3 regions of the Novosphingobium gossypii genome follow, and region 3 is predicted to be linked to each of the others. Evidence: riboswitches for the same ligand, from Rfam matches in the RefSeq annotation. Region 3 holds a riboswitch; each other region holds the start of a gene.
What was found. Region 3 has a riboswitch for cobalamin ahead of GGR40_RS13350 (cobalamin biosynthesis protein CobG). Riboswitches for the same ligand answer to the same signal wherever they lie in the genome.
Positions count from the first base shown of each region.

Region 1: another riboswitch for cobalamin. It lies ahead of GGR40_RS21895 (TonB-dependent receptor plug domain-containing protein); the one in region 3 lies ahead of GGR40_RS13350 (cobalamin biosynthesis protein CobG).
Region 2: another riboswitch for cobalamin. It lies ahead of GGR40_RS15165 (TonB-dependent receptor plug domain-containing protein); the one in region 3 lies ahead of GGR40_RS13350 (cobalamin biosynthesis protein CobG).

Region 1 is NZ_JBNPXM010000023.1:12,081-22,336, forward strand. Features, by position in the region: gene GGR40_RS21885 (efflux RND transporter periplasmic adaptor subunit) at 1-137, shown strand, start outside; gene GGR40_RS21890 (efflux RND transporter permease subunit) at 141-3,383, shown strand; cobalamin riboswitch at 3,627-3,872, shown strand; gene GGR40_RS21895 (TonB-dependent receptor plug domain-containing protein) at 4,058-6,064, shown strand; gene GGR40_RS21900 (PepSY domain-containing protein) at 6,069-7,733, shown strand; gene GGR40_RS21905 (winged helix-turn-helix transcriptional regulator) at 7,998-8,345, opposite strand; gene GGR40_RS21910 (zinc-binding alcohol dehydrogenase family protein) at 8,447-9,472, shown strand; gene GGR40_RS21915 (putative quinol monooxygenase) at 9,465-9,776, shown strand; gene GGR40_RS21920 (GlxA family transcriptional regulator) at 9,786-10,256, opposite strand, start outside.
Region 2 is NZ_JBNPXM010000008.1:67,368-77,623, reverse strand. Features, by position in the region: gene odhB (2-oxoglutarate dehydrogenase complex dihydrolipoyllysine-residue succinyltransferase) at 1-1,089, shown strand, start outside; gene lpdA (dihydrolipoyl dehydrogenase) at 1,207-2,604, shown strand; gene GGR40_RS15175 (hypothetical protein) at 2,680-3,033, opposite strand; gene GGR40_RS15170 (cell wall hydrolase) at 3,190-4,389, opposite strand; cobalamin riboswitch at 4,586-4,766, shown strand; gene GGR40_RS15165 (TonB-dependent receptor plug domain-containing protein) at 4,870-6,681, shown strand; gene GGR40_RS15160 (hypothetical protein) at 6,724-6,885, opposite strand; gene GGR40_RS15155 (septal ring lytic transglycosylase RlpA family protein) at 6,939-7,481, opposite strand; gene GGR40_RS15150 (hypothetical protein) at 7,580-7,954, opposite strand; gene GGR40_RS15145 (hypothetical protein) at 8,079-8,480, opposite strand; gene dinB (DNA polymerase IV) at 8,567-9,685, opposite strand; gene GGR40_RS15135 (multidrug effflux MFS transporter) at 9,790-10,256, shown strand, end outside.
Region 3 is NZ_JBNPXM010000006.1:215,924-226,179, reverse strand. Features, by position in the region: gene GGR40_RS13385 (CHASE2 domain-containing protein) at 1-19, shown strand, start outside; partial or broken gene GGR40_RS13380 (autotransporter outer membrane beta-barrel domain-containing protein) at 363-755, shown strand; gene GGR40_RS13375 (SDR family oxidoreductase) at 930-1,760, shown strand; gene GGR40_RS13370 (MetQ/NlpA family ABC transporter substrate-binding protein) at 1,809-2,606, opposite strand; gene GGR40_RS13365 (methionine ABC transporter permease) at 2,618-3,286, opposite strand; gene GGR40_RS13360 (methionine ABC transporter ATP-binding protein) at 3,283-4,011, opposite strand; gene GGR40_RS13355 (TonB-dependent receptor plug domain-containing protein) at 4,495-7,428, shown strand; cobalamin riboswitch at 7,551-7,768, shown strand; gene GGR40_RS13350 (cobalamin biosynthesis protein CobG) at 7,979-9,094, shown strand; gene GGR40_RS13345 (precorrin-8X methylmutase) at 9,094-9,723, shown strand; gene cobI (precorrin-2 C(20)-methyltransferase) at 9,720-10,256, shown strand, end outside.

The DNA.
Region 1 (10,256 bases), on a different contig from region 3:
CTGTTACCCTCGGCGATAACGCCGGCGGCAGCGTCATCGTGCGTTCGGGCCTCAAGGGCACCGAGCAGGTCGCCGCCACCAACAGCTTCACGCTCAAGGCCGAACTCGGCAAGGGCGAAGCGGCACACGAGGACTGAGCCATGATCGCCGCAACCGTCAACTGGGCGGTCCACAAGCGCTGGCTCGTCCTGCTGCTGACCGCGATCGCCGCCGTCATCGGCGCCGCCGCCTTGTCCCGCCTGCCGATCGATGCAGTGCCGGACATCACCAACAACCAGGTGCAGATCAACGTCCGGGCGCCAGCGCTCTCACCGGAACTGGTCGAGAAGCAGGTGTCCTTCCCGATCGAGACTGCGCTCGCAGGGATTCCGGGTCTCGATTACACTCGCTCGCTTAGCCGCAACGGGTTCTCGCAGATCACCGCAGTGTTCGACGAGAGCACCGACATCTACTTCGCTCGCCAACAGGTGGGTGAGCATCTGACCGGCGTGAAAGAGAACCTTCCCGATGGTGTGAACCCCGAGATGGGGCCGATCGCTACGGGTCTGGGCGAGGTCTATATGTGGACCGTCCGCCTCGAACACCGCAAGGACGACAAGCACGTTCCCGGCGAGCCGGGCATGCAGCCCGACGGCAGCTACATCACGCCCCAAGGCGATCGCCTGACCAACGACATCGACAAGGCGACGTACTTGCGCACCACGCAGGACTGGATCGTCTCACCGTTGCTCAAGAACACCAAGGGCTTGGCGGGCGTCGATTCCATTGGCGGCTATGCCAAGCAGTTCCTTGTCGTGCCGGATATCCAGCGCCTTGCGGCGATGAACGTCACGCTGACAGATCTGGCGACCGCTCTGGAAAAGAACAACACCAGTGTCGGCGGCGGCTTCGTCAACCGCAACGGTGAGGGTCTTGCGGTCCGCTCCGATGCGCTGGTCCGCAACGCCGGCGAATTGGGCAAGGTCGTGATCGCAACGCGCGAAGGCGTGCCGATCATGTTGAACCAGGTCGCATCGGTGAAGACCGGCCAAGCAATCCGCATGGGCTCGGCGTCGGAAAATGGGACCGAGGTCGTTGTTGGCACCGCGATCATGCGCATTGGCGAGAACAGCCGGGTCGTGTCGACGGCCGTCGCGGATCGCCTGAAGGAAATCAATGCCTCGCTCCCGCCCGACGTGATCGTGCAGCCGGTGCTGAACCGTACCGACCTCGTCAATTCGACGATCAAGACGGTCGCGAAGAACCTCAGTGAGGGCGCGCTGCTGGTCATCGTCGTCCTGTTTGCGCTGCTCGGCAATTTCCGGGCTGCGCTGATTGCCGCGATGGTCATTCCGGTCACCATGCTGCTGACCAGCTTCGGCATGCTGCGCACCGGGGTCTCCGCAAATCTCATGAGCCTTGGTGCCCTCGATTTCGGCCTCATCGTCGACGGCGCGGTCATCATCGTCGAGAACGCGCTCCGGCGTATCGCCGATGAGCAGCACTACAACGCTCGCCTGCTCACGGTTCAGGAACGGCTTACCACCGTCGCTACGGCGGCGCGTGAGATGATCCGTCCCTCGGTCTACGGGCAGGCGATCATCATCCTCGTCTACGTGCCGCTGCTCACGCTGACCGGCGTGGAGGGCAAGACCTTCGTGCCGATGGCACTGACTGTCATTATCGCGCTGGCCTTTGCCTTCGTGCTTTCGCTCACGGCGGTGCCGGCGGCAATCGCGATCTGGTTGTCCAACCGGGTCGAGGAGAAGGAAGGCCGCATCATGTCCTGGCTCAAGGCTCGCTATGAGCCGGGTCTGGACGAGGCCATGAAGCGCCCGGTGCTCACCGTAGGCTCCGGTGTCGTCGGGTTCGTCGTCGCCATCGCTGCCTTTATGACGCTGGGCCAGGTGTTCCTGACGCAGCTCGACGAGGGCGATCTCCTGATCCAGGCCCTGCGCATTCCGGCGACCTCTGTCCAGCAGAGCCAGGCCATGCAGGTCCCGATCGAGAAGATGGTGTCGAAGCAGCCGGAAGTGCAGTTCGTCTTCTCCAAGACCGGCACCGCCGAACTGGCCTCGGACCCCATGCCGCCCAACGCCACCGACATGTTCGTGATCCTGAAGCCCCATGACCAGTGGCCGGACAAGAGCGTGACCAAGGACGACCTCATCGCGCGCATGGAAAAGGAACTGAACAAGTTCCCCGGCAATGCCTACGAGATCACGCAGCCGATCCAGATGCGCTTCAACGAGCTCATCGCCGGTGTGCGCGGTGACGTGGCGGTGAAGGTGTTCGGCGAGAACTTCAACGCGATGAACGCCACCGCCGAGAAGATCGCAGGCGTGCTTCGCCGCACGCCGGGCGCTGCCGACGTGAAGGTGGAGCAGACCACGGGCCTTCCCATGCTCGACATTCGCGTCAACCGCGACGCCATGTCACGGCTCGGGGTCACGGCGCAGGATGTGCAGGACATCGTCACTGCGACACTCGGTGGACGCGAGGCTGGCATGATCTTCGAAGGCGACCGCCGCTTCCCGGTGGTGATCCGTCTCTCCGAAACCCAGCGTTCGGACATCGGGCTGCTCCAGCAGGTGCAGGTTCCGGTTTCCTCCAGCGGGGCCGGCCTGCAGTTCGTGCCGCTCTCCAGCATCGCGGATATCAGCGTCGTCGATGGGCCCAACCAGATCAGCCGGGAGAACGGCAAGCGCCGTGTCGTCGTTCAGGCCAACGTGCGTGGCCGTGATGTGGGCAGCGTGGTCGCCGATGCGCAGGCTGCCATCGCCAGAGATGTCCGCCTGCCTGCAGGCAGCTATCTGGAATGGGGTGGCCAGTTCGAGAACCTCGCTTCCGCACGCGACCGCCTGCAACTCGTGATCCCGGCCTGCTTCGCGCTGATCCTTCTTCTGCTTTACGGCGCGCTGGGATCGGTACGCGATGCTGCGATCGTGTTCACCGGAGTGCCCTTGGCACTAGTGGGCGGCGTGCTGCTGCTGTTCCTGCGTGGCATGGACTTTTCCATCGCCGCAGCCGTTGGCTTCATCGCGCTATCGGGCATCGCGGTGCTCAACGGCCTTGTCATGGTCTCCTCGATCCAGGACCTAATGCGCAAAGGCATGGATCGGGCAGAAGCCGCTCGAACCGGGGCTATCCAGCGCCTGCGTCCGGTCGTCATGACCGCGCTCGTTGCCAGCCTCGGCTTTGTGCCGATGTCGTTGGGAACGGGTGCAGGCGCCGAAGTGCAAAAGCCGCTGGCCACGGTTGTCATCGGCGGGCTGATCTCGGCCACGCTGCTGACGCTGTTCGTGTTGCCTACGCTCTATGCGCGGTACGGTCGCAAGGACGTACCGCTCGGTGAACCGCAGCGCCAGCCCGATGGATCTAACGTCGCGCCGAAGGCTCACTGATGGACTGTGGGAGGAAGTCGCCCAATGAATGGTTTCCTCCCCAGCCATTGAGGAGAAGGAACTTGATGATGGTGATCAATGCGCTGCGTTTGCTGGCCTAAAGGAATCCTATCAAATCGGCGTGGCCCGTGCTTAGGGGCACTGCTCCGGCTTACGCCGGAAAGGTCGGCTTCCTGGCAAATCCCGCTTGCGCGCAGTGCGCTCTCCGGCTAGCTCGTCTCATCCGTTTTCCCCGTGAGGGATGGCGGACAAGATCGCGCCGGTGCCTCGAAAGAGGCTTAAAATGGGAACACGGTGAGAGGGTTGCGATCCTCGAATCCGAGGCTGTCCCTGCAACTGTAAGCGGTGAGCGAGATACACATCACGCGGCAGGGCAAGGGCCCCTGCCGTAGCCACTGGGCCGGACGCTAAATCCTGCGAGGCCTGGGAAGGCCGTGTATCAAGCTATGACCCGCGAGCCAGGAGACCTGCCTGCGTCCGGTCGCTCTTGCTTTGGTCCAGGGGATGGCCAGGGCACGGTGTTTCTCCGTCTGAGCGACGAACCAGCGGCAGGGGCCGCACGGTGCGCTGAGCGGTCGTCCCTTCGTTATGGGCGCCCGGCCGGTCGGTGCGCCGGCCGTTCGTGAACGGCAGACCCCTGCTCCGGATCGCATGGCGCTCGACAGGGGGATAAGATGAAGTTCGCTACAATTTCGCACACGGCGCTTGCCGTGGCGCTTGGTCTTGCCTGGAGCACGCAGGTTTGTGCCGAGGAAACCGGTGAAGATCAGGCCATCGTTGTCACCGGCACCAGCCTTGAAGAAACGCTGCCGCAAGAGCTTTCCCGCTACGGCAACGACGTGGTGACCGTCAGCGAAACGCAGATCAAGGGCAGCGGCGCGGTAGACGTGGTCAAGGCGCTGGAATCAGTACCTGGGCTCTACATTCGCGCCCGTAACGGGCCGTTCACCTACGTCGATGTGTCGCTGCAGGGTTCGCGCACGCAGGACGTGCTCTGGACGATGGACGGCATCCGCCTCAACAACCGCCTCTATGGCGGAACATCGCCCAACGACACGCTTGCTGCCAGCATGATCGAGCGTATCGAAGTGCTGCGCGGCGGGGAAAGCCTGTTCTACGGCACGCAGGCTTCGGCGGGTGTCATCAACGTGGTGACGCGCGGCTTTACCGACGATTTTAACGGCCAGGTCAATGCCTCCGTGGATTCCTGGGGCGGCACCACGGTAGATGGCTACTTGCGCGGCGCGGCAGGCAACCACCGCTTCGTGGCCTATGCTTCGCATAACCGGTCGGAAGGCTACACGCCTTACAGCGCCTATCAGCCCAGCCTCACCGATCGCCACCTCGGCTACGACTTGTGGTCGGCTGGTCTCAAGTACCAGTACGACCTCGCCCCCGATCTGGTGCTCAATGCCCAGTACCAGCACACCAAGGCCAACCTCGACAACCTCTCGCCCACGCGCATCCGCGAGAGCCGCAACGATCGCAACGAGGAAATCGCCAGCGTCCGCCTCGATTACACCGGCAGCGACGCCGTGCAGTTCTTCCTCAAGGGCTATTTCCATGACTGGAAGACGGCCTACGTCCAGATCCGCAATTCGCTTCCCGACCTGCAACCGCAAGTGATCTACCCGGCAGGCACGTTCTGGGGCTATCGCGATTGGGGCGGCAGCGCGGTGGTCAAGCTGCATCTCCATCCCGGCCTCGAGTACCTGCTGGGCTATGATTTCCAGAACTTCAGCGGGCGTGATGACGTGCTGCTGATCGCGCCGACCAGCGAGCAGGTCCATGCCGGAATCTTCCAGGTCCGTACCACCGACGAGATTTCCTCGAAGGGCCGCCTTGCCGCGGGCCTGCGCTACAACCGCACGGACGGGGCGAAGAAGACGATCTGGAACCTGTCCGGCCGCTACGACTTTGCCGACGCGCTCTATGTCGAGGCGAACGGCGGCACCTCCTTCGTACTTCCCGACGCCTCGCAGCTTTATGGCAACGACCCCTGCTGCGAGATCGGCAACCCGAACCTGAGCCCGGAGCAGAGCCTCAACCTCAACCTTTCCGCGGGCGGAATTTTCCCGGCAGGCGCGGTCACGCTGGGCTGGAAAGCGACCTACTTCAATCGCCGCATCACCAACATGATCGACTACGATTACGACAACCCGGCCTATCCAAACGGCACTTACGCCAACCTCGACGGCAAGGTCCGCTCGCAGGGCGGCGAATTCGAACTGACGGCGCAGATGGCCGGGGGCTGGAGCCTCAATGCCAGCTATACCTACGCCCGCGTGCGCGAGAGGGGATCGTCCACCCAGCTTGACCGCAATCCCCGACAATACGCGAAGGGTACCTTTGCCTATGCGCCGGCGGACCTGCCGTTCGGCGCCAATCTCTCGGTCAACTGGATCGGCGACGTATGGTCCACCGCTTCGGGCTTCGGCCGCCGGAACTATGGCAACTACGCGCTGGTGGACGCCGGGGCCTACCTCTACGTCGACGGTGCGGCGCGCCGGAACCGCTTCGGCGTCAATGTCGAGAACCTGTTCAACCGGGAATATGCAACACGGGGCTATCAGTCGGCGGTGACCGACCAGGGCGCGCTGGATGGCAGCAACAGCCGCTTCCTCTACTTCAGCCGGGGCGTGCCGCGCACGCTGCGGATGAGCTACGGCCTGAGCTTCTGAGGCCATGAGCACACTCCAGCCTCGGCCCCATCCTCGAAAGAAGCGCTCGCGCAGCCTGCTACCGCGCCCGATCCTTGTCCTTCATCGCTGGCTCGGCGTCTTCGTCGGCCTGCTGATGACGATCTGGTGCCTCTCGGGCTTCGTGATGATCTATGTGGACTATCCGAGGCTGGAGCCTTCCGCACAAGTGCAGGGCCTTGCCCCACTGCATCTGCCGCCGTCCGCCAGCTTCGACACCGTGGACATGGCACCGGACACGCCGATCTCGTCCGCCCGCGTCGAGATGCTGGCGGGGCGTCCGGTCCTGCGGGTCGTGCCCGGTGAATCCACCGACCGCACGATCCCTCAGATGCGCGCGATCCCTGCCGCCTTCGATCTGACGAGCGGCAAGGCGCTGGCCACGCCGGATCGGCAGGAGATCGGCAGGATCGCGCAGGATTTCGCGAATGGTCACGGCATTGCGGGCGAGCCTCGCGCCCCCGTGGAAACCGGGATCGACCAATGGACCGTGCAAACCTACCGGCGCAACGCGCCGCTCTACCGGGTGGACTTCGCCGACGACGCCGGAACCGAGATCTACATTTCAGGCGGGTCCGGTGAAGTCGTGCAGGAGACGGCGCGCTTCCAGCGCTTTTGGGGCTGGCTGGGCGCGGTGCCACACTGGCTTTATCCCACGATGCTGCGGCAGAACGGCGCGCTGTGGAACGAAGTGGTCGTCTGGACCTCGCTTGCGGGATGTTTTCTCACGGTGACGGGCATCTGGGGCGGCATCGCTCGCGTGCGCCGAAAGCGCGATGGCCGGATCGGGTCGCCCTACAAGGGGCTGTGGTGGTGGCACCATGTCTTCGGGCTGTTCTTCGGACTGCTGACGCTGACCTGGGTGGCAAGCGGCCTCTTCTCCATGAACCCCTGGGGGTTCCTCGACAGCAGGGCTGAATTTGCCGAGCGGGAGAGGCTGGCCGGTTCGATGCCATGGCGCGACGTTCGGAAGGCCCTGTCCGCCTTGCACGATCTTCCGAACGATACCCTGCGGATCGAAACCGCGCCGCTGGGTGGCCGAACATTCCTGATCGTGTCCAGGGCCGACAGCCGGGCGCAGCGCCTCGACGCCAAAGGCAAGGCATCCTTGCTGACGCCGGACGAACTGCGTGCTGCCTTTTCGGGGCAGCCGACCATCGCGTCGTTGGAGCTGCTGTCGCAGGAGGACGCCTACTATTACCGCCACCGCTTCGCCGCACCGCTTCCGGTCTGGCGCGCGGTGCTGGCGGATGGAGAGAAGACGCGGCTCTACATCGATCCCACCAGCGGCCGGATCCTGCGTGCTTTCGACCGCAACGGGCGGGGGTTCCGCTGGTTACAGGATGGCTTGCACAGCCTCGACTTTCCCCTGTTGCGTAAACGCCCGTGGTGGGATTTCATCGTGCTGCCGTTGCTGGCTGCCGTCACGCTGGTCTGCGCGACCGGAACCTGGATGGCCTGGAACAAGGTATACAGAGACATTCGCCGTCTTGCGCGGCATCTGCAAACGACGCCGGGAACACACGCTACGAAGGTGAGAAGCACCGGCCAAGACACGTCGTTCAGGTTCAGCTGCAATTCGGTAAATCGACCGCAGTCATCAGAGAACCGAGATTACGCGCTCTATGTCCGCTTAGTCGGTGGCAACTGACCACTACCCTAGGGTAGGGATGTCAGCTATTCTGTCACCAAAGCTCAAAGCGGGCCGAGCACAGGTGATTTCCCGAGCCCGGTCCTTCATCGTGCTCATCTCTGCGTCTCATGGACGACCGGTTACGGGATCGCCGGCGAGACTGCTGAACGACCTGCACGGACGCATAGCAGCGGTTTCGGCCGTCGACCCATTGTTGCCGTCTAGCGTTTGATTTACGCTTCTCAGGTGCAGACAGTCCGCTTGCAGACACCGCAGGCGGGCTTAGCGGCGAGCGAACAGGTCCATGTTTGCATCCCCCCATGCCTTCAGCGCCTCGATGATCGGCGTCAGGGTGCGCCCACGCTCGGAGAGCCGATACTCCACTTTTGGCGGGACCTGAGCGAATATCTCCCGATCGATCAGTCCATCGACTTCCAGTTCGCGCAGCTGGTTCGTGAGCGTGCGCTGTGTCACGGTCCCGCTACGCCGCCGCAGTTCATTGAACCGCACAGGTCCGTCTTGGAGATGATAGAGGATCACGGCCTTCCACTTGCCGTCGATCAGACTGATGGCAGCCTCCACGGCGCAGCCGGGTGAGCAGTCGAAGCGGGAATGGCGGGCCTTAGACAAAGACGGTATCCTACTTGATACTAGGGGCAATTTTTGTGCGTATGGCGCACAATGCCACCATGCCTAGATGGTGAGGGCAACTGCAAAAGGAAGCATCTCCCATGCGCGCCGTCGCCTATCGTCATCCTGGTCAGATCGACCAGCCCAATGCTCTTCTCGATCTGGAACTGCCCCGCCCTCAGCCGAGCGGCCGCGACCTGCTGGTTGCCGTTCAGGCGGTGTCCGTCAATCCGGTGGACACCAAGGTCCGCGCCGGCGCCGCCCCCTTCAGCGGCCGCGAGGAACGCATATTGGGCTGGGACGCCGCAGGCACCGTCGAGGCTGTCGGGCCGGACGTCACACGGTTCAAGGTTGGCGATGCAGTCTTCTACGCAGGTGATATCGCGCGGGATGGCAGCAACGTCGAATATCAGCTGGTGGACGAGCGCATCGTCGGCCACGCGCCCTCCACTCTGTCGGTCGCCGAAGCGGCCGCCCTGCCCCTGACGGCTATCACCGCCTGGGAAACCTTGTTCGACCGGCTGCGTGTGCAGGATCGGACGGAGGAGAAGCCCGCCACCCTCCTGATCATCGGCGGCGCAGGCGGTGTCGGATCGATCGCGATCCAAATCGCGCGGGCTGGCACCGACCTCACGATCATCGCCACGGCATCGCGTCCGGAAACTGCCGATTGGGTGCGCAGCCTCGGTGCCGATCATGTCATCGACCACAGCGGGCCGATGGCACCGCAGATCGCAGCTCTCGGGCTCGATGCGCCGCGCTTCGTCTTTTCGACCACCCACACCGATCGGCACCTTGCCGACATTGCCGAACTGATCGCGCCGCAGGGCCGCTTTGCATTGATCGACGACCCGGCCAGCCTGGACATCGTCGGTTTCAAGCGCAAGGCGGTGTCCGTCCATTGGGAACTGATGTTCACCCGGTCGCTGTTCGACACATCGGACGTGGCGGAACAGGGCAAGCTCCTCGACGAGGTTGCTGTGCTGGTAGACCAGGGCGCAATCCGCACCACGCTGACGCAAACGCTGTCGCCGATCAATGCGGCAAACCTGATCGCTGCGCATCGCCAGGTCGAAACCGGCTCCACGCGCGGCAAGATCGTGCTGGAGGGTTGGGGCGATGACTGAAACGGACAGCAGTACCGTGGTCCATCTGATCGCGCGCCTCGTCCCACGTCCCGGCAAGGCAGGCGAGCTTGCTGAAGTGATCACCAACCTGTTGCCGCAGGTCCGCGCAGAACCTGGCTGCATCGCCTACCTTGCCCATGAAAGTCACGATGAACCGGGTGTCATCGTCATGATCGAGGCCTGGGCGCACCAGGCCGCGCTGGACGCCCATGCCGCTGCGCCGGCGTTTACCGCCCTGGCTGCCCGGTTCGACTCCCTGTTGGCCAAGCCGCCGACGCTGGAACGGCTGAAGCGCCTCGACTGACCACCCGCCTCAGGCGGTGCGCATCATCCGGCGCAGCGCCTGGGGCGGTTGCCCGTAGTTGCGCATGAACACCTCGCGCATGCGGCGCAGATCGATGAACCCTACCTCGCGCGCCACTGCCTCCAGGCTGTGGCGCGTATCTTCCAGCAGCAGCCGGGCGGCTTCGAGCCGTAGCTGCTCCACCGCCTTGGCCGGCGACTGACCGGTTTCGGCGCGAAATGCCCGGCTGAACTGGCGGGGCGACAATGCCGCCACTTCCGCGAGCTCCTCTACCGTCAGCGGATTGCCGAGATGGCTGCGGGCGTGGACCAGAGCTTTCTGGATACGATCACTGCTGGGCGCCAGATCCAGCATTTCCGAATGCTGCGACTGCCCGCCCGCCCGGCGATGATGCATCACCAGCCGCCGGGCGACCGATCGGGCGACCTCCTGCCCGAGATCCTTCTCGACCATCGCCACCACGACATCCAGCCCGGCCGT
Region 2 (10,256 bases), on a different contig from region 3:
CACGCCGGTGTCCTGGGCCAGCAGCTGGCCAAGGAAGGTGACACCGTCACCGTCGGCGCGCTGATCGCGACGATCGAGGAAGGCGCTGGCGGCGCCGCAGCGAAGCCTGCCGCAGCGGCTCCCGCTGCTGCCGCATCGGCACCCACTGCCAATCCGGCCCCGACGCCTTCGCCGGCCCCGGCGGCAGAGGAAGCCTCGGCAGGTTCGTCGGTCCTGTCGCCGGCGGTGCGCCGCGCGATCCTGGAGCACGGCATCGATCCTGCGACCATCAAGGGCACCGGCAAGGATGGCCGCATCACCAAGGACGACGTCCTTGAGGCTGCCAAGAACAAGCCGGCTTCGGCTGCTCCTGCCGCTTCGGCTCCCGCCGCTGCCGCTGCACCTGCCGGGCGCAACGAAGAGCGCGTGAAGATGACGCGCCTGCGCCAGACGATCGCCAAGCGCCTGAAGTCCGCGCAAGACAACGCCGCGCTGCTCACCACCTTCAACGACGTCGACATGTCGGCCGTCATCGAAGCGCGTGAGAAGTACAAGGACGTGTTCCAGAAGAAGCACGGCATCAAGCTGGGCTTCATGTCGTTCTTCGCCAAGGCTTCGGTCCTGGCGCTGAAGGACATTCCGGCAGTCAACGCGCAGATCGACGGCGACGAGATCGTCTACCACGACTACGTCGATATCTCGGTTGCCGTTTCGGCTCCCAACGGTCTGGTCGTCCCGGTCGTGAAGGACTGCGACAAGCTGGGCTTCGCCGGGATCGAAAAGGCCATCGCGAACTTCGGCAAGAAGGCGAAGGAAGGCACGCTGACCATGGCCGACATGGCGGGCGGCACCTTCACCATCTCGAACGGCGGTGTGTTCGGTGGGCTCATGTCCACCCCGATCATCAACCCGCCGCAGTCGGCGGTGTTGGGCCTTCACCGCATCGAGGACCGCGCCGTGGTGCGTAACGGCGAGATCGTGATCCGCCCGATGATGTACATCGCGCTGTCCTACGATCACCGCATCATCGACGGTCGCGAGGCGGTCACCGCGCTCAAGACCATCAAGGAAGCGATCGAGGATCCCACGCGTCTCCTGATCGACCTCTGAGACCAGAAAGCCCCGCCCGCCCCCGATAAGGTCGGGCGGGGTTTTCACTTGCGCTGAAACGATTAATTACCGCTCGTGTCTGTTGTGTGCGAAACACGAGCGTGAGGAGGCCTTGAAATGGCTGATTACGACTACGACGTCCTTGTCATCGGTGCCGGCCCCGGCGGTTATGTCGCGGCGATCCGCGCGGCACAGCTGGGCCTGAAGACTGCCTGCGCCGAAGGGCGCGAGACGCTGGGCGGAACCTGCCTCAACGTCGGCTGCATCCCGTCGAAGGCGCTGCTGCACGCTTCGGAATACTTCGAAGCCGCCAAGGGCGGTGCGATGGCGGCGATGGGCATCAAGGTCACGCCCGAGCTTGACCTGCCCACCATGCAGAGTCAGCGCGTTGACGCGATTAAGGGCCTGACCGGCGGCATCGAATACCTGTTCAAGAAGAACAAGGTCGACTGGCTGAAGGGTTACGCCCAGTTCAAGGACGCGCACAGCGTTGAAGTGGCGGGCAAGACCGTCACTGCCAAGAACATCGTCATTGCCACCGGTTCGTCGGTCACGCCGCTGCCCGGCGTCGAGATCGACAACGAAGGCGGCGTGGTGGTCGACTCCACTGGCGCGCTGGAACTGGCTTCGGTGCCGAAGAAGATGGTCGTGATCGGCGGCGGCGTGATCGGCCTGGAACTGGGTTCGGTGTGGCGTCGTCTCGGCGCGGAAGTGACTGTGGTCGAGTTCCTCGACCAGTTGCTGCCCGGCATGGACGGCGACGTGCGCAAGGAAGCCGCCAAGATCTTCAAGAAGCAGGGCATGACCCTGAAGCTGGGCACCAAGGTCACCGGCGTGACTGTTGAAGGCAAGAGCGCCAAGGTCACCGTCGAGCCTGCCGCGGGCGGCGATGCGGAAGTGATCGAGGCGGACGTGGTGCTCGTGTCGATCGGCCGCAAGCCGAACACCGAGGGTCTGGGCCTCGACAAGATCGGCCTTGAGCTGAACCAGCGCAGCCAGATCGAAACCGACCATGACTTCGCCACCAAGGTGGACGGCGTCTGGGCCATCGGCGACGTGATCCCCGGCCCGATGCTGGCGCACAAGGCCGAAGACGAAGGCATCGCCGTTGCCGAGAACATCGCAGGGCTGACCGGCATCGTGAACCACGATGTCATCCCCGGCGTGGTCTACACCCAGCCCGAAATCGCGGGCGTGGGCCTGACCGAGGAAGCTGCCAAGGAGCGCGGCGCGATCAAGGTCGGCAAGTTCCCGATGCTGGCTAACTCGCGCGCAAAGACCAACCACGAGCCGGATGGCTTCGTTAAGGTCATCGCCGATGCCGAGACGGACCGCGTGCTCGGCGTGTGGTGCATCGCTTCAGTGGCGGGCACGATGATCGGTCAGGCGGCGCAGGCAATGGAGTTCGGCGCGACGTCGGAAGACATTGCGTATACCTGCCACGCGCATCCGACGCATTCCGAAGCGATCAAGGAAGCGGCAATGGCCGTCACCGGCAAGCCGATCCACATCTGATCGGCCTTATCACAGGCATATGAAAAGGGCCGGTGCGCAAGCGCCGGCCCTTTTTCCATGTCCGCGTCGAGCGGTTCAGAGCGTAAGGCGGCGTTTCACGGCAGCGGCCATGCGGCGGTCCAGATGGCCGCAGATGCCGAGCCAGCGTGCCCGTTCGGCCATGTCTCCACGGGCATGAGCGGCTTCCGCTTCGGCCCGGGCCTGGTCGGCGGAAGACAGGCCGTGGCGGGCGAAATGCATCAGAGCTTCGGCAATGCCTGCATCGATCGCAGGGGTGGCGAGCGCGGGCACTTCGGCTGCAATCGTCCGCAAGGTGCTGCGAAGGTACGCATGATTGTCATTGGCCGCGCCCAGCGGCGCGCCGGTGCAGAGCACTCCGGCTATGGCCGGCATCGTCCCGTTCATGGCGGCGGCGAAGCGGATGGTCATGGTTGCGGATACTCTCTTGTTCGATCGGGGGGCGACGTGTTGCCAGCAGTCATACCCCCAAGGGCGCTAAGGCATCATGAGAGGACGTGGTTTCCAAAGCTTTTATGATATACCTTAGGGATATTCCCCAAGGTGCAGCGGTGCAATCGATTATCTTCAATCGGCGGGCTTGGCGGGGGCATCGGCTAGCCAGCGGCCCGAGTTCGCGTACTCTGCCCGGATGCCCTGAGATGCGGGCAGATTGCGCGCACGATACAGGGTGTCGCCGCCACGCTGCTGCACTTCGGCGGAATACGTGGGTGCGGTTGCTGAAGGGGTCATCGCCGCTACCGGGTCGGGGCTGGTCGGCATGGGCGTGGAAGGCTGCGTCGCCGCGAAGGCACGCTGCACCGCCAGCGGATCGAGCACGGCGGCGGCTGCTGCGGCGTCGACGGTGTCGTCACGGCGGTGCGGGGCTGCCATCGGCTCTCCGCCCAGATAGGCGAAGCGGAAAGTGGCGGGGCTGCCGGCGGCGCCACGAAACGCGTAGAAGCGGTGGGCACCGATGGTGCTGAGGTATTGGAGGCTGGGTGCCCAGTACGGGCTGACCTGAACCGTGTGGTAGTGCGTGGCGAGGCCTACCGGCGCGTAGACATAACCCGCCAGCGCAGCGCGGGCAACATTCTCCGCACGTTCCCAGAACATTCGCTGCGGGCGGCGGGCCAGCGATCCGTCGCAGGTAAAAGAGAACTGGCAGCCGGTCGAGCGCTCGGATCCCTGATAGACGACGCCGCAGACCGTATTGGGATAGGCCGGATGTGCGACACGGTTCAGCACCACCTGCGCCACCGCGCGCTGTCCGGCGTCGGATTCGCTGGCGGCCTCGTAATAGATCGCGGCGGTCATGCACTGCAGCGCGCGCGTGCGATCAACGCCCGAATTGTCGATGTAAAGCGGTCTTGCAACGGACAAGGGGCCGGAAACACGGTCATCCGCATCGGATCGAATGCCTTCGCCGACCTGCAGCGGGTGTTTCTCGGTCTCAAGGTAATAGAAGGCCGAGCCCGGGAAGCTGGCACCTGTCTGCTCGAAAGGCATCGGCAGGGCGTCACTGTCTTGCGGCGTGGCATCGGCGATGGCGAAGCTGCCCCATCCTTCGGGCGCAGCGAACGCAGGCAGGGCGACGGCGGCCAGCGCGGTGACAGCAAGGGTCCAGCGGCGGCGAAGCACGATGGGGCGATGGCCGATGCCGGGTGCCTTGCGCGGATAGCGCGCGGAAAAGTCACGCGGTCGCTGGGCCGTCGCGGGAAACCGCTGATCGATGCCCGAATCCACCGCGGGCGCCGGGGCGGCGTCCTGTTCGGGGTGGATGAGCATTGCGGTCAATGGGAATCCTGTCGAGCGCAAGAGTGCAGCAACGGCCTAGCCGGTGCGCCTGCCTGTTGCATCCGGGCATTCGGCGGCGTCCCGTTGCGGCACAGGAGGAGCCTATATCCTGAAGCCCTTAAGATTTACTTGGAATTGGAGCAATCCATCGCTTGCTTGCCAAGCCGCACGCCCGCCGGTATCCGCGCCCTCACGTCATGGGTGCCCGAAGAGGGCCGAAGAGGGAAGCCGGCTGCGAATGCCGGCGCTGTCCCCGCAACTGTGACCGGGGAGGGCGCTTCCACCATGCCACTGGCCCATGGCCGGGAAGGCGGAACGCGCACCGCAGATCCGGAAGCCAGGAGACCTGCCCACGACAGTCGTTCCGCAGCCGGACGGGGTGTTCCGGGTGCAGCGGGTTCGTGGCGGCAATACCGCGCGCACCTTCCGCCATGAACGGCAATGACGTTCAGGGTCTGGAGGAATACCGCGATGAAGTACCTGTTTCTGCTCGGCACCGCGCTTGCCGTGAGCACACCTGCCTTGGCGGACGACGACGGCATCGTCGTCACCGCTCTGCGCGAACCCACACCTGTCACCCAGGTCGGACAGTCCGTCAGCGTCATTACGCGTGACGAGATCGAGCGGACGCAGGCCACCACGGCCACCGATGTCCTTGCCCGTCTTCCCGGTGTGTCCACGGTGCAGTCCGGCGGCTTCGGCCAGCCTGCCAGCGTCTTCGTGCGGGGCGCGGAAAATGCCCAGTCGCTGGTGCTGATCGACGGCGTGCGCATCAACGATCCGGGCGATGTCGGCGGCGGGTTCGATTTCGGCACGCTGCCCATCGGCCAGTTCGACCGTGTGGAAGTGGTACGTGGATCGTCGGGCGTTCTGTGGGGCAGCCGTGCCGTCGGCGGCGTCATCAACCTCATCACCGCTCGCCCCACCGAAGAGTGGACCGCGCGCGGCCAGGCGGAATACGGCTGGCGCGACCGTCGGCAAGCCAGCGTATCGGCGGCGGGTCTGGTCGGTCCGGTCGGCCTGACGCTTGGCGGCAACTGGATGAAAGGCCATGGATTTTCCGCCTTCAACGAGCGGCGCGGTGCGACGGAGAAGGACGGGTTCGAAAGCAAAGGCGCCAATGCCCGCGCCTCCATCGAACTTGCGCCGGGCCTCTCCGCCGATGCGGGCGGGTTCTATACCAAGGCCAACTACGATTACGACAATACCGGCGCCGATGCGCTGAACGTGGGTATGAAGCGGGACACGCTGGGCTATGCGAACCTGCGCTATGCCGGGCTGGACGGACGGCTCAACGCCCGCGTGGGGTATGGCCTGAACGACAGCCGCCGCATCTCAGACGATGCCGTGTTCGGTCCCTACATCACGAATGGCCGTGCCGAACGGTTCGAAGGGCAGGCCAGCTTCGCGCCGATCGAGGCGGCCTCGATCCTGGTGGGGGGCGAGACCGAAAAGCAGAAGTTCGACGACAACTTCGGGTCCAGAGACTCGACCCGCATCGACAGCCTCTTCGCCAACCTGACGGTGCATCCGCTTGCGGGCCTGACCCTGAACGGTGGCCTGCGATATGACGACAATTCCGATTTCGGCGACAGGACGACGTTCGCGGCCAATGGTGCGTGGGTGATCGGTACCGGAGCGGACGCGCCGATCCTGCGGGCCAGTTATGGAGAGGGGTTCAAGGCTCCGTCGCTGTATCAGCTCTACACCAACGCCGGGTTCCGTTCGCTCGACCCTGAAACCTCAAGGAGCTGGGACGTCGGCGTGGAACAGCCGTTTGCCGCGGGCATGGGGCGGTTCACGCTGACGTATTTCGACCGCCGTACCCGCAATCTCATCGATTACGATCTGGCCAGTTTCAACTACTACAACGTCGGCAAGGCCCGTGCGCAGGGGCTGGAACTGGGCATGCAGGTGATGAACTGGCAGGGCTTCGACCTGAACCTTGCCTATACCTATCTGGACGCGCGCAACACCATCACCGGAACGCGACTGGCCCGGCGACCGCAGAGCAACCTCTACGCAAGCCTCGACAAGGGGTGGGATCTGGGCCTGAAGCTGGGTGCGGACCTGCGCGTTGGCGGCGGACGTTACGACGATACGGCGAACACGCAGTATGTCGATGGTAACCTCGTTGTCGGTGTTCGCGCGGCTTTCGCGGTGACGCCGATGATCGAGGTCTATGGCCGCGTGGAGAACCTGTTCGACGCGCATTACGAGGAAGTGCGCCGCTACGGCACGCCGGGCCGTTCGGCTTATGCCGGGGTGCGCGTAAAGCTGTAATCGGGGCGGGGCGGCCGCAGAGGTCGCCCCTTCGCACCGGGTTCAGCCAGGTACGAATTGGCCCTTGCCGGACCATACCCGCATCGGTTCTTCGTTCTGGCGGGCTTCGCGCAGGCGGTCGTCCCGCTGACGGTCGAAGATGAGCGAACCGGTTGCGCGTGCAAACCTGCTGCGACGGAACGGGATTTCGGCGCCGATTGTCATGATCTCTCTCCTTTGGAGAGGAAACGCGAAAGGGCGCGGTTTGGTTCCTGGCGTCAGCGGGTTCCGACCCCGCGCGCGAACTGGCCCTGAAGATTGGCGAGCGTCTGCGCGGGAATCGGAGGAAGCGTGGCGGCGGGTTTGCCTTTTCGCAAGGCGGCGCGATCCTTTTCCGGTGGCTCCACCACGCGGACGCGGACGGCGGCCTTGCCCTTGGCCCGGATGCCCAGCAGTTCGGCCGCGCCTTTCGACAGATCGATGATGCGGGCGCTTTCGCCAAAAGGGCCGCGGTCGTTGATGCGGACGACGATCCGCCGCCCGGTATCGAGAGATGTCACCTCGACGTACGCGGGGAGGGGCAGGGTAGTGTGCGCGCCAGTGATCCAGTTTGGACGGAACCGTTCCCCGTTGGCGACGCGGTTGCCGCTTTCAGAGCCGTACCACGTCGCATAGCCCAGTACGTCATAGCCCGGCTGGGCGGCGGGAGTGTAAGTCGTGCCGCGCACCTTGTAAGGCGGACCGATGCGGACGGGCACGTCGCTGACGGGCCGGTATCCGCCACTGCCGCCACACGCCGACAGGACGGAGGCAAGGGCCATGGTCAGCAGGAGGCGCGGTATGCTTGGCATAACCGCAGGACTAGCGCCGTGCGATACGACGCCCAACCCCGGCAATCAGCCTGTCCACAAGGACGCTTCTATCGCCGGTCGCAACGATCGTAATAGCCCGCCCGGCAAGCGGCCACATCGTCCTGCCAGTCCCTTACGGCTCGATCGTAGCGGCGGCGCTGTTCGGCATAGTCGGCGTGCATGTCGGCGTAATCTGCGTCATTGTCGGACGCTTGCGACCGCGCGGCGCGCGCTTCAGCGGCGGCGCGCCAGCCTCGGGCATAACCGGCATCGCGGCGTTGCACGTATTCAAGCTGCTCGCGGTTGAGGCGGCGGATGGTCGCCCGGTCGCGCGCGATGGCCTCCGGCGTCATGGTCGGATCGCGCGGATCGTCTGCCAGAAGCGGCGCGCTCCATGCGCAGGAAACGGCTGCGACGACGCAGAACTTACGTGAAACCCTCATGCTTGTGCATTCCCCCGGGGCGCAATTGCCGTCAGCCCGATCCGCGCTCTGTGCGCCGATCGGGCAGGGGATGCAATTTCAATGCGATGAGCGGTGCGACGGGCCGAGTGCCGCCGCTACGTGGTCAGCTGCCGCTGGCGGGAACGGGCGGCTCGGCAGGGCACTTGACCGCGTTGCCCTTCCAGCATGCGGGGTTGCGCACTTCCCACTGCTTCCGCTCGGCGCGATAGGTATCCACCGCGAGGTCGTGCTGTTGCAATGTGCGCTCGTAAACGGAGGCGTTGTGTTCGGCTTCCAGTTCGTTGCCGACAAGCTGCGCGTCATAGCGTTGTGCCCGCGCGACGTTGTCAGCGGCCTGCTGGCGGGCGCGATCGGCCTGCTCGGCATTCAACATGCGGCGGGCCGCTTCAGGGTCACCGGCTTCGGGCATGGAAGATATTGCCTGCGCATCCTGCGGCGCAGCTGACAAGGCCGGTGCAGCCGGGGCCAGGACGGCAAGGGCAAGGATGCAGGGAATGCGGCGCATGAACTGTCTCCTTCTGGTTTGGAAAGGAAACCCGCATGGCCGCTGCGTCGTTGCGCCGCCGGTCCCGCCCGCGCCCCGGCCTGCCGCTAGAGAAGCGACAGCTGACCATCGCGGGCGCGCGGAACGTCGGCTTCGTGGCGTTCCAGCGCTGACAGGGTCAGGCCCATCAGGCGGATCGGCTGGGGCAGGGGCAGCTGCTCTGCCAGCAGAGCATGGCCGATGGCGGCAAACTCGGCCTTGTCGGCGACGAAATGGTGCAGCGAACGGGCGCGGGTCAGCGTCTGGAAATCGGCGTAGCGCAGCTTCAGCGTCACTGTTCGGCCTCTCGCCTTCGATCCTTTGATGCGATCCCAGACGACATCGACAATATGGTCCATCGTTTCGCGTAAAGCTGCCGGATCTTCGATGTTCTCGAAGAAAGTGCGTTCGCCGCCCACCGACTTTCGCGGCCTGTCGGCGCGCACCTGCCGCAGATCCACCCCCCGCGCCGCGCGGAACAGGTATTCGGCAAAGCTGCCGAAATGAGCGCGCAGAAAAGCAAGGTCGCGGGTGGCAAGGTCAGCCCCGGTTTCGATGCCTAGCCGTGCCATCTTCTCGGCACCGCGCGGACCGACGCCGTGGAAACGCCGCACCGGCAGCGCTGCCACGAACTGCGCGCCTTCGCCGGGACGGATCACGCATAAACCGTCGGGCTTATTCTGGTCGCTGGCGAGCTTGGCGAGGAACTTGTTGTACGATACCCCAGCGCTGGCGGTGAGCTGTGTGTCGGTCTTGATCCGGCGGCGGATTTCCTGTGCAATCCGCGTGGCGGAACCGATGCCCTTGAGGTCCGCGGTGACATCCAGATAGGCCTCGTCGAGCGACAACGGTTCGACATGCGGCGTGTAATCCAGGAAGATGGCGCGGATCTGGCGGCTGACCTCGCGGTAGACATCGAATCGTGGCTTGCGGAATACCAGATCGGGGCACAGCCGTACCGCGCGGGCCGACGGCATCGCCGATCGCACGCCGAAGCGCCGCGCCTCGTAGCTGGCGGCAGCGACCACGCCCCGACCCGAGGAGCCGCCCACCGCCACAGGCAGACCCTTCAACGAAGGATCGTCGCGCTGTTCGACGCTGGCGTAGAAGGCGTCCATGTCGACGTGGATGATCTTGCGCAGGCCGTCGGCCTCCTGCTCCTCCCCGTGTCCGTCCTGCCTGGCCATCAGCCTGATATAGGGCAAGGTATGGCGGATGCACCATGGTTGCATGACGGGGAGAGAGCGGATTTAGCTGGCAAACCCTTGCCAAGTGCGTCATTCGCCGGGGCATGACCTCCCCCGAGTCCCGCACATCCAAGTTCCCGATGGGAGAACTCGAATTCGTCGTGATGATGGCATCGTTCCAGGCGCTTCAGGCACTGGCGATCGATGTCATGCTTCCCGCACTGGGCGCGATCAGCCGCGACCTGCAGCTTACCGATCCTAACCAGCGGCAGCTGATCGTCGGCGTGTTCCTGATCTGCTCGGGGCTGGGCTCGCTGTTTCCGGGCGCACTGGCAGACAGGTTCGGGCGGCGGCCCGTCGTCCTGACGGCGATCACCACTTACGTGCTGCTTTCGGTGGTCTGCGCGGTTTCGGCCAGCTTCGAACTTCTGCTGATCGCGCGCGGGGTGATGGGGTTCGTGACGTCGGCGATGATCGTCATGCCGATGACGATCCTGCGCGACCGCTTCGACGGCGACCGCATGGCCCGCAGCCAGTCGCTGATCGCGATGACTTTCATGGTCGTGCCGAT
Region 3 (10,256 bases):
CTCACCCATGCCGTCGTGATTGTTTCGCTGGCCGCTATCCCTTCATCTTGATCGAACAGGGCCGGATTCGGACGCCTGTCGGAGAGATCCATCCTTCCGCCAAGAGCGCGCTGATAGAGGATAGCCACTACCCGCGCGACGCTGGCCCGACATGCTAGCAAAAGGCGATCGACCGCAGCCAGGCAGGTGGACCCGGTGTGTCGGTGTGGGACATGGATACGGACCGCGGGGCTCCCTGGTCGGCAAGGGCAACCCGGAGGTTCTACACCGTTCGGCCCGTGGTTTGCCGGGCGGCGCGGATGTGGCTTTTGAAGAGGCCGCCTCCCCGGGCGTGATGGACGGTTACAGCCGCTCGAAGTTCAACACTGCAACGGCACACGGACACAGGGCATGGCGACAACTATCACCTTGGTGTCTATGCCGGGACCAATCTATCGCGGATCAATTTGCAGGTCGGTGGGTCGTATACCGGACACCGGCTCGACTTCAATCGGGCCGTTGCGTTCACGGGTTTCGCCGACAGGCTTTCGTGGCGGTACAAGGGCGACAGTGCGAGGTTGTCCGGCGATGCAGGGTACCGGATCGAGGTCCAACATGGTCATTTCGAGTCGTTTGCTCCGGTGAGTTACGTGGAGCCCCACACCGATGCTTTCGAGGCGATTGGACAAGGCGCGTCGCTGGCCGGCCGATCAAGGATTATGGAAGTGATCCTTCCTAGCCTTGGACTGCGGGAGGATGGCGCAACAGGATGCTGATGCAGTCGCCCGCGGCTTTACCGAAGAGGCAGTCGTCAGGGATGAAGAACAAGACCATGCGGGACGCGCGACGCCATCCCGGGGTAGAAGGCGCAGGCGGCCGGCAAGTATGCGTACACCGTCGAGGCGCTGACGATCGCGACGTAGGGTAAGCGGACAACTAACTCCGGCCGCGTGACGGGCGCCTGTCCCGGCAGTCCGATTGATCTGCGCTACATGTTCGTGCTTGCGGACGAAGGCATCGGGGGATGGGGATCATGCCGCGATCCCGTTCCTGGAAATGGGCGGGCGGCGGGGGCTGCCACGGTGGAACGCTTTCGCCAGCTTGGCGCGCGTTCGCTGACGTCGGCGCGCAGCAAGCCAGACCCGCTTGCCGAAGGGATGTTCCTTGCCGCAGATCTCGTGATGCCGAAGGGGTGCGAGGCCCGGGCATCCGCCGCGAGGGAGCGGATGGGCGGGGTGGACGTCATCGTCCACATGCTTGGCGGTTTAAGCGCTCCGGCGGGCGGCTTTACGACTCTGGACGATGGCGACTGGGAGAGCGAGATCGCGCTGAACCTGATGCCGGCGGTCCGCCGCCATCGCATGCTGGTTCCCGGGGTGGTGAAGCAGGGGCATGGCGTGGTCGTTCACATCACCTCGATCCGGCACGTATTGCCATTGCCGGAGGCGACGACCGCCTATGCTGCCGCCAAGGCTGCGCTGTCGACGTACAGCAAGAGCCTGTCCAAGGAGGTGTTCCCCGACGAGGTGCGCGTCGTCAGGGTTTCACCCGGCTGGATCGAGACGGAAGCCTCCATGGGGCTGGCGGAACGGCTGGGCGGTGACGGCGGCGCGGGGGAGGGCAAAAGGATCATCATGAACTCGCTTGGCGGCATCCCGATCGGTCGGCCTAGCACCGCGGCGGAAGTGGCGAACCTGATCGCCTTCCTTGCATCGGACCAGGCGGGCAGCATTACCGGCGCGGAGTTCGTGATCGATGGCGGAACGGTGCCCACCGCCTGACCGCGCCCGTGACTAAGCACCGCCGGCGGAGATGTCGGCGGTGCTCCGTCAGAATGCCGGCAGCACCGCGTCCTTGTATGACCCGGCTATGAAGCGCTTAACGTCTTCGCTGTGCAGCACCGCGACCAGCTTTCTGACGCGCGGGTCGCTCTCGCTCCGCGGCTTGCCGACGATCAGGTTGACGTAAGGCGAGTTGCGATCCTCGATCACCAGCGCGTCGCGAACGGGGTTCAGCCCCGCGTCGAGCGCATAGTTGGTGTTGATGAGTGCCAGATCCACTTCACCCAGCGTGCGGGGCAAGGTAGCCGCTTCGATCTCCCTGAACACCAGATGCAGCGGGTTGCCCACCACGTCGCGGGTCGAGGCGAGCGGGTCTGCCGGGTTCTTCAGCGTGATGAGACGGGCTTTGCCCAGCAGCAGCAGGGCACGTCCGCCGTTGCTGGCATCGTTGGGAATGGCCACGGTCGCGCCATCAGGGATCTGCTTCAGATCCTTCCACTTGCGTGAATAGGCGCCCAGCGGTTCGATGTGGACCGCCGCCACCGGCACCAGATCGGCATGGTTGGCCCGGTTGAAATCGTCCAGAAAAGGGCGCGTCTGGAAATAGTTAACGTCGATCTGCCCTTGCTGGACCTGCTTGTTGGGCTGCACGTAATCGTTGAAGACGCGGATTTCGAGCGTGACCCCCTGCTTGAGCAGCGCCGGTTTGACGTGTTCCAGAATCTCGGCGTGGGGCACTGCCGTGGCGGCGATGCTGAGCGTATTTCCGGACTTTTCGTTACCGGCGCCGCCGCAGGCGGCCAGAAGCAATGCGGGAATGAGAGCGAGCAGCGATCTACGGATCATCGGCGCAATTCCTATCGATGGTCGATCCGGCGCGAAAGCCAGTCGCCGAACCATTGGATGAGTTGAACCAGAATGACCAGCAGCGCCACGGTGACGAACATGACGTCGGACTGGAACCGCTGATAGCCGTAGCGGATCGCCAGATCCCCCAGGCCCCCGGCCCCGACCACTCCGGCCATCGCGGTGAACGAAACGAGCGCGATCGCTGTCACCGTCGCGCCCGAAACCAGGCTGGGCAGCGCTTCGGGCATGAGCACCTTGAAGATCAGTTGCAGCCGGGTGGCGCCCATCGCCTTGGCGGCCTCGATCGTCGCCTGCGGAATGTCGCGCAGCGCCCCCTGGACAAGCCGCGCGTAGAACGGCGCGGACCCCACCACCAGCGGGGGGACCGCGCCCACGACGCCCAGCGAGGTTCCCATCACCAGTATCGTGAAGGGGATCATCAGGATCAGCAGGATCACGAAGGGGATCGACCGCAGGATGTTCACCACCACCCCGAGTGTGCGGTTGAGCAGCTTGCTTTCCGCAGCCTGGCCGGGGCCGGTGAGGAACAGGAGGACGCCCAGCGGCACCCCGGCGATGACCGTAAGCAGCATCGATGCGCCGAGCATCAGCAGCGTATCGAGCAAAGCCTGGCCGATCTCCGGCCAGACGATGTTGCGGAACAGGGCGTCCATCATGCTTCTGCGCCCGCGAGGCCTGACCCGTCCGCGGCGGCCTGTCGCGACAGCACGTCCGGCGTGAGGCCGGTGTCGATCAGGCGGCCGCCGTCCAGCACGGCAACCCGGTCGCATATGGCGCGCACGACCGACATCTCGTGCGTCACGAGAACGATGGTCAGGTTACGCTCGCGGTTGAGTTCGGCGAGCAGTTCGAGGATCGAGCGGGTGGTTTCGGGATCGAGCGCGCTTGTGGCCTCGTCGCATAGGAGCACTTCGGGAGCCGTGGCCAGCGCGCGGGCGATGCCCACCCGTTGCCGCTGACCCCCGGAAAGCCGCGCAGGATAGGCGTCTGCCTTGTCCGCGATCTGCACGCGCTCCAGCAACGTGGCGACGCGGGCGGCGCGTTCCGGGGCGGGGACGCCAGCCAGTTCCAGCGGCAGCTCGACGTTCTGGGCCACGGTGCGGTTGGCAAGCAGGCCGAAGGACTGGAATATCATGCCCACCCGCTGCCGCAGGGAACGCAGGTCCGGCGCCAACAGCGCCCCCACGGCCTTGCCGTCCACCGTGACAGTGCCGCTGCTCGCCTGCTCCAGCCCGTTGATGAGCCTCAGCAAGGTGGACTTGCCTGCCCCGGAACGGCCGATGATGCCGAAGACGGCGCCCTTGGGGATCGAGAACGTCACATCGGCCAGCGCCGCATGTCCGTCGGGGTACTGTTTGGATATGCCGTCGAGATCGATCATGGAAAAGCGAAGCGGTCTGCTCGGATTAGGGTGGCAAGTGCGGGCGGGGTCGCCCCACTGAGCGTTTCGCGCCGCAAGTGCAAGGACGAAGTCCCGCGTTGCAACCTGACGGCGGTGATCGCGCAAGGCGATGTTCGCCCCTGATAGGCTGGCCCCTTGTCGCGGCGAGGCAGAAAAACTTGGCGCTTCGACAGAATCTCTAGCACGTTATAGAGTTAGGGGTGCTTGGCTGGACTGCCTGCGATCCCGTGCATCACACGGCCGGGAATGCCCTTGCGGTATGCATCAACCATCTGAGCCCTTGGGCGAGAAGTATAAAGGCGCGATCTGGACAAGAAGTAGCAATTTTCGCAACGACTTATAAGCGTAACATCATTGCAACATGCTGTAATAAAGCGATGGCTAGATAACCTCGAGATGTTGACAGCCATGGCATCTGTCGAGAGCCTGTATCCTTGAACTAGGGCAATACAGGGGCTCTCCATGATCAACCGTAATCGCCGCCGCGCCGGGGCTTGGCTTGTTGCCACCGCGCTTTCGACATTGCTCCCGACCACGATCCATGCACAGGAAACTGCTGCTGAAGACAGCGCCGACGATGCCATCGTCGTCACCGGCAGCCGCATCCAGCGCTCGGATTACGGGGTGGCCAACCCGCTGGTCACCGTCACCGCCGAAACGCTGGAGCAGTCCGGCAACGTCCAGATCATCGACACTCTGGCGCAGAACCCGGCCCTGCTGAATTCGCTGGGCGGCTATCGGACGTCCGGTTCGCAGAGCGATTTCGGCGCAGTAGGCGTGGCGCTCCTCGATCTGCGCGGCCTGGGTGAGAACCGCACGCTGGTGCTGGTCAACGGCCGGCGCCACGTCGCTAGCCTGTCCGGCTCCGCAGCCGTCGACATCAACACCATCCCGACCGACCTGATCGAGAGCGTCGACGTGCTGACCGGCGGCGCATCGGCCATCTACGGTGCGGACGGCGTGTCGGGCGTGGTCAACTTCCAGCTCAAGCGCGACTTCGAAGGGCTGAAGGCCAGCGGACAGATGGGCATCTCCAGCCGTGGAGACGCCGGCCAGCGGTACGGCTCGCTGACGTATGGCCGCAATTTCAGTGACGGGCGCGGCAATGTCGCCTTGTCCTACGAATTTCGCGAACAGGATCGGGTGTCCAGCACCCGCCGCGCGCGGACCGGCGATCCCCTGCGCACGTATGGCATCGTGCGCGATCCGGCGGACTTCCCGGACGATCCCGCCGTGCCCGATCGTCGTCCGTTCAACAACCTGCGCTATGCCGACAGTTCGCCCGATGGCGCGATCGATCTCGATCTGGATGGCATCCCGGACTACACCGGCTCGGGCAAGGTCTATGACCGGGGCCTGCTGCTGCCGTCGTCAGGCGGCCTGACGCAGGGCGGCGACAGCACCCCGCTGGCCGGCTACCAGGGCGACCTGCAGGCCGCCAACCGCGTTCACAACGTCAACCTGCTGGCGCATTACGACTTCAGCGATGCGGTTTCGTTCTATTTCGAAGGCAAGTACGTCCGCAACAAGACCTTCACGCAGGCGCAGCCGTCGTTCGATTTCTTCACGTACCTGACGCCTGAGAACCCCTACCTGCAGGAACGGTTCGCCGGCATCGCCTCGACGGCGGACGGCGCCTACATCTCGCGCGACAACTACGATCTGGGTGTTCGCGGTGAGACCAACGACCGCGAAACGATGCGGTTCGTCGGCGGCTTCGAAGGGCAGATTTCGGATCACGCGCGGTACGATATCTATTACACTTTCGGGCAGACCAAGTCGAAGATCGGTCTCACGAACTATCGCATCGAAGATCGCTATTATGCGGCGCTCGATGCGGTGGTCGATCCGGCCACGGGCAATGTCGTATGCCGTTCGAACCTGGTGGGCGGCAACATCGACCCCAACAACTTCGATGCGCCCGCGACCACCTTCACGCCCGGTGCCGGCAGCGGCTGCCGCCCGCTGAACCTGGTGGGCAACGGCGTGCGCGATCAGGCGGCGGTGGACTGGATCAACGCGGACATCATGAACCGCGCCAAGATCCAGCAGCATGTCGTGTCCGGCTCGATCTCGGGCGATTTCGGTCAGTTCTTCGAACTGCCGGGCGGTCCGGTCGGGTTCGCGCTGGGCGGCGAATATCGCAAGGAAAAAAGCCAGTTTACCCCGGATGCGCTGCTGCAGCAGGGGGCACTGGCCGACTTCTCGCTGCAGTTGCCGGAACGCGGCAGCTTCGACGTCAAGGAAGCCTTCGCGGAGCTTTCGGTGCCGGTCCTGAAGGAAGTACCGTTCGCCTACAACCTGAGCTTCGGTGCGGCGCTGCGCCTTTCCGATTACTCGACGGTGGGCAAGACCACCACCTGGAAGGTCGATGGTACTTACGCCCCGATCCGCGACGTGACTTTCCGCGGCACGTGGTCCGAAGCCGTGCGCGCGCCGAACATCTCCGAACTGTTCGCCCCGCGCAACGGCGGCTTCTCGTTCATCAGCGATCCGTGCGACCCGGTGTTCATCGGCGAGGGCACCCAATACCGCGTGGCCAACTGCCAGGCGACGCTGCAGGCGGCGGGGCTTTCGCCCGCTCAGATCGCGGCGTTCAACCCCGAAAACGATCCGGCGGCAACGGTCAGCCTTCCCGGTTTCTCGGGCGGCAACCGCAACCTGCAGGAAGAGACCGCGCGGACCTGGACTGCCGGCGTGGTTGTGCGCCCCAGCTTCATCCCCGGGCTGGTCGCTTCGTTCGACTGGTACGACATCAAGCTGAAGAACGCGATCAACACGCCCACCGCCGAAGAAATCGCGGAACTTTGTGTCGATCAGCCGACGCTGGACAACGTTTACTGCTCCAACATCACGCGCACCCCCGGCACCGGCTATATCTCGGATTGGTTCGTGCAGCCCCAGAACGTCGCCAATTTCCGTACCTCGGGCGCCGACATCAAGCTGAATTATGCGTTCGACACGGCGCGGGCCGGATCGTTCGGCGTGACCCTGGTGGGCGGCTACCTCAACAAGCTTGAGTTCATCCCGACGCCGGGCGCGACAGTCGATGTGGACCGCGAGGAATCGTACTATCCCAAGTGGAACGCGACCGCGGACGTGACCTGGAAGCTGGACAAGCTGACGGTGAACTACGGTGTCAGCTGGTTCAGCAAGACGCGCCGCTACACGATCGAGGAACTGGCCGCCAACCCAGACATCTCCGATCCCAGGTATTTCCGCTACAAGGAAAAGTGGCAGCACGACATCTACGTCGCCTATGACGTGGATGAGCGTTTCCGCTTCTTCGTCGGCGCCAACAACCTGTTCGACCAGGAACCCTCGATCGCGTCCACAAACTACCCGATCAGCTTCGTGGGCCGCTACATGTACGCAGGTGCCAAGGTCACCATGTAGCATCGGCCTTCGGGCGGCTCGCAACGGCGGCCGCCCGGACCCTGGTTCATTCGCGACGGAATCGGTTGGTCACCGCGCAAGTTCGTTGTAAGGCGCAGGTCCGGCTGCGGAGCGATCCGTTGGCCGGACATGATCGTGCCGGTGCCCTTCACGGGGCTTAATCGGGAATGCGGTGCGGGGGCCTGGCTCCCAAATCCGCGGCTGTCCCTGCAACTGTGAGCGGATAGCGCGATGCACTCGCCTCCTTCAGGGAGGCAGCCACTGGGCCGCAAGGTCCGGGAAGGCGTGCATCAAGCTGTGACCCGCGAGCCAGGAGACCTGCCGGCGCACTGGTCGCTCTTGCCTTGGTCCAGGGGATGGTCACGGCACGGTTGTTCTTCCGTCTGGGCGACGAAGCGGTGCGGCCGGGGCTGCACGTGCGCGCGTCGCCGGGTGCCTTTTGCGCCCGCCCGTCGGCCCGCGTCGGTCGGCGTCTGCCGATAAGCCCCGTCCCTTGGTTCGGCCCGGCGCGCGGGGTGGGTTGCCTGTGACGGCGCAAGGAGAAGGACAGGTGCGGGGCTGGTGCCCCGATGCCTGGCATCCGATGATGGCCGGGGACGGACTGCTGGTACGGGTAAAGCCGCATCTGGGCCGGATGAGCGCTGTCGAGGTGCAGGCCCTGTGCGAGGCCGCGCTGGCTTACGGTAACGGCCAGATCGACCTGACCCGTCGCGCCAACTTCCAGATCCGCGGCGTTGAGGAGGCCTGTTGGCCGAGGCTGCTGGAGCAGCTTTGCGCTGCCAACATCGTCGACGGTGATGGGGAGCAGGAAAGCCGCCGCAATATCCTCGCCGCGCCGGACTGGCGGGCAGGCGACGACACCGCGCGCATCGCTGGCGAACTGCGCGATCGGCTGCAGGAGTTTTCGCAGCTTCCGGGCAAGGTGGGCTTCGTCATCGACGCGGGCGAAGGTCTGGCGCTGGCGTGCGAACCCGGCGATTTCCGGATCGAGCGCGCCGGTGACGGCAGCCTGCTGCTGCGCGCGGACGGACGGGATCGGGGTGTTACGCTGCGCGTCGGTAGCGAGGTCGATGCTTTGCTGGCCCTGACGCGCTGGTTCGTCGACAGTGGCGGCGCGGCGGCACGGCGGATGGCCCGGCACGATACGCCGCTTCCCGACTGGGCCGCTGGTGACGCCCGTCCCGCCCCTGCGCTGCCGGCCATCCTGCCGGGTGAGCGGCCCGGCGGGATCGTCTTCGGCGTGCCCTTTGCGCGGATCGAGGCGCGCGTGCTGCTGGACCTGATGCGGACGCCGGGCGTCACCGGGCTGCGTCTGACGCCGCGGCGTATGCTTTTCGTCGAGGGCGCGACTTTGCCAGACATTCCCGGTCTTACCACCGATCCCGCCGATCCGCTGCTGCGCGTCGATGCCTGCCCGGGCGCACCCGTCTGCCCGCAAGCCAGCGTGGAGACGCGCGATCTGGCGCGGCTGCTTTGCACGAGCGTGCAGGGCGGCCTGCATGTTTCCGGCTGCGGCAAGGGGTGCGCCCGTTCGCGCCCCGCCGACGTTACCGTAGTGGGCCACAATGGCCGTTACGACCTTGCCTTCGCTGCCCGCGCCGATGCCGAACCGCTGTACCGGGGGTTGGACAGCGCCGAAATCCTCGTCCTCCTTGGAGCTTCCTGATGCCGCATGTCTACGAGAAGGACGGCGCCGCGATCTATCGCCAGTCCTTCGCCATCATCCGCGCCGAGGCCGATTTGATGCGCTTCGACAGCGATGAAGAGCCTGTCGCCGTCCGCATGATCCATGCTGCGGGGATGGTCGGGCTGGAAGCGCATATCCGCTTCTCGAACGGTTTTGCACGCGCGGCACGCCGGGCTCTGGCAGGGGGCGCACCGATCCTGTGCGATGCGCGCATGGTGTCCGAAGGGGTGACCCGCGCGCGGCTGCCGGCGGACAATCGGGTTATCTGCACCTTGAACGATCCGGGCGTGCCGGACCTGGCGCGCGAGATGGGCAATACCCGATCCGCGGCCGCGCTGGAGTTGTGGCGTCCGCATCTGGGCGGGGCGGTGGTGGCCATCGGCAATGCGCCTACCGCGCTGTTCCACCTGCTCGATATGCTGCAGGATCCGGCCTGCCCACGTCCGGCGGCGATCATCGGTTGTCCGGTGGGCTTCGTGGGAGCGGCGGAGTCCAAGGACGCGCTCTGGCAGGCGGCGCCGGTTCCGTGCTGCATCGTCGCCGGGCGTCTTGGCGGCAGCGCCATCACCGTAGCCGCGATCAACGCTCTGGCGAGCCGGGCGGAATGAGCGGCACCGTTCACGGCGTCGGGCTGGGACCGGGCGCGGAAGACCTGATGAGCGTGCGCGCGGACCGGCTGGTGCGCGGTACGCGGCAGATCGCCTACTTCCGCAAGAAGGGGCGATCCGGCCACGCCCGACGCATCGCGCAGGGCCTGCTGCGCGCCGACGCGGTAGAGATCGCGATGGAATATCCGGTGACCACCGAGATCCCGCTGGCCGATCCGCGCTACAATGCCTGCCTGTCCGACTTCTACGCCGACTGCACGCAGCGGCTGCTGGAGGCGACGCGGACCGGTGAAGACGTGGTCGTGCTGTGCGAAGGCGATCCGTTTTTCTACGGATCGTTCATGCACCTTCACAGCCGCCTTTCGGGCCAGGTTCCGGTGGAGGTGGTGCCAGGCATCACCGGCATGGCAGGGGCGTGGAACGCCACCGGGCTGCCGATCACATGGGGAGACGATGTGCTGACGGTGGCGATGGCCACCCTGCCCGAAGACGAACTGGTGCGGCGCATCCGCGATACCGACGCGCTGGTGGTC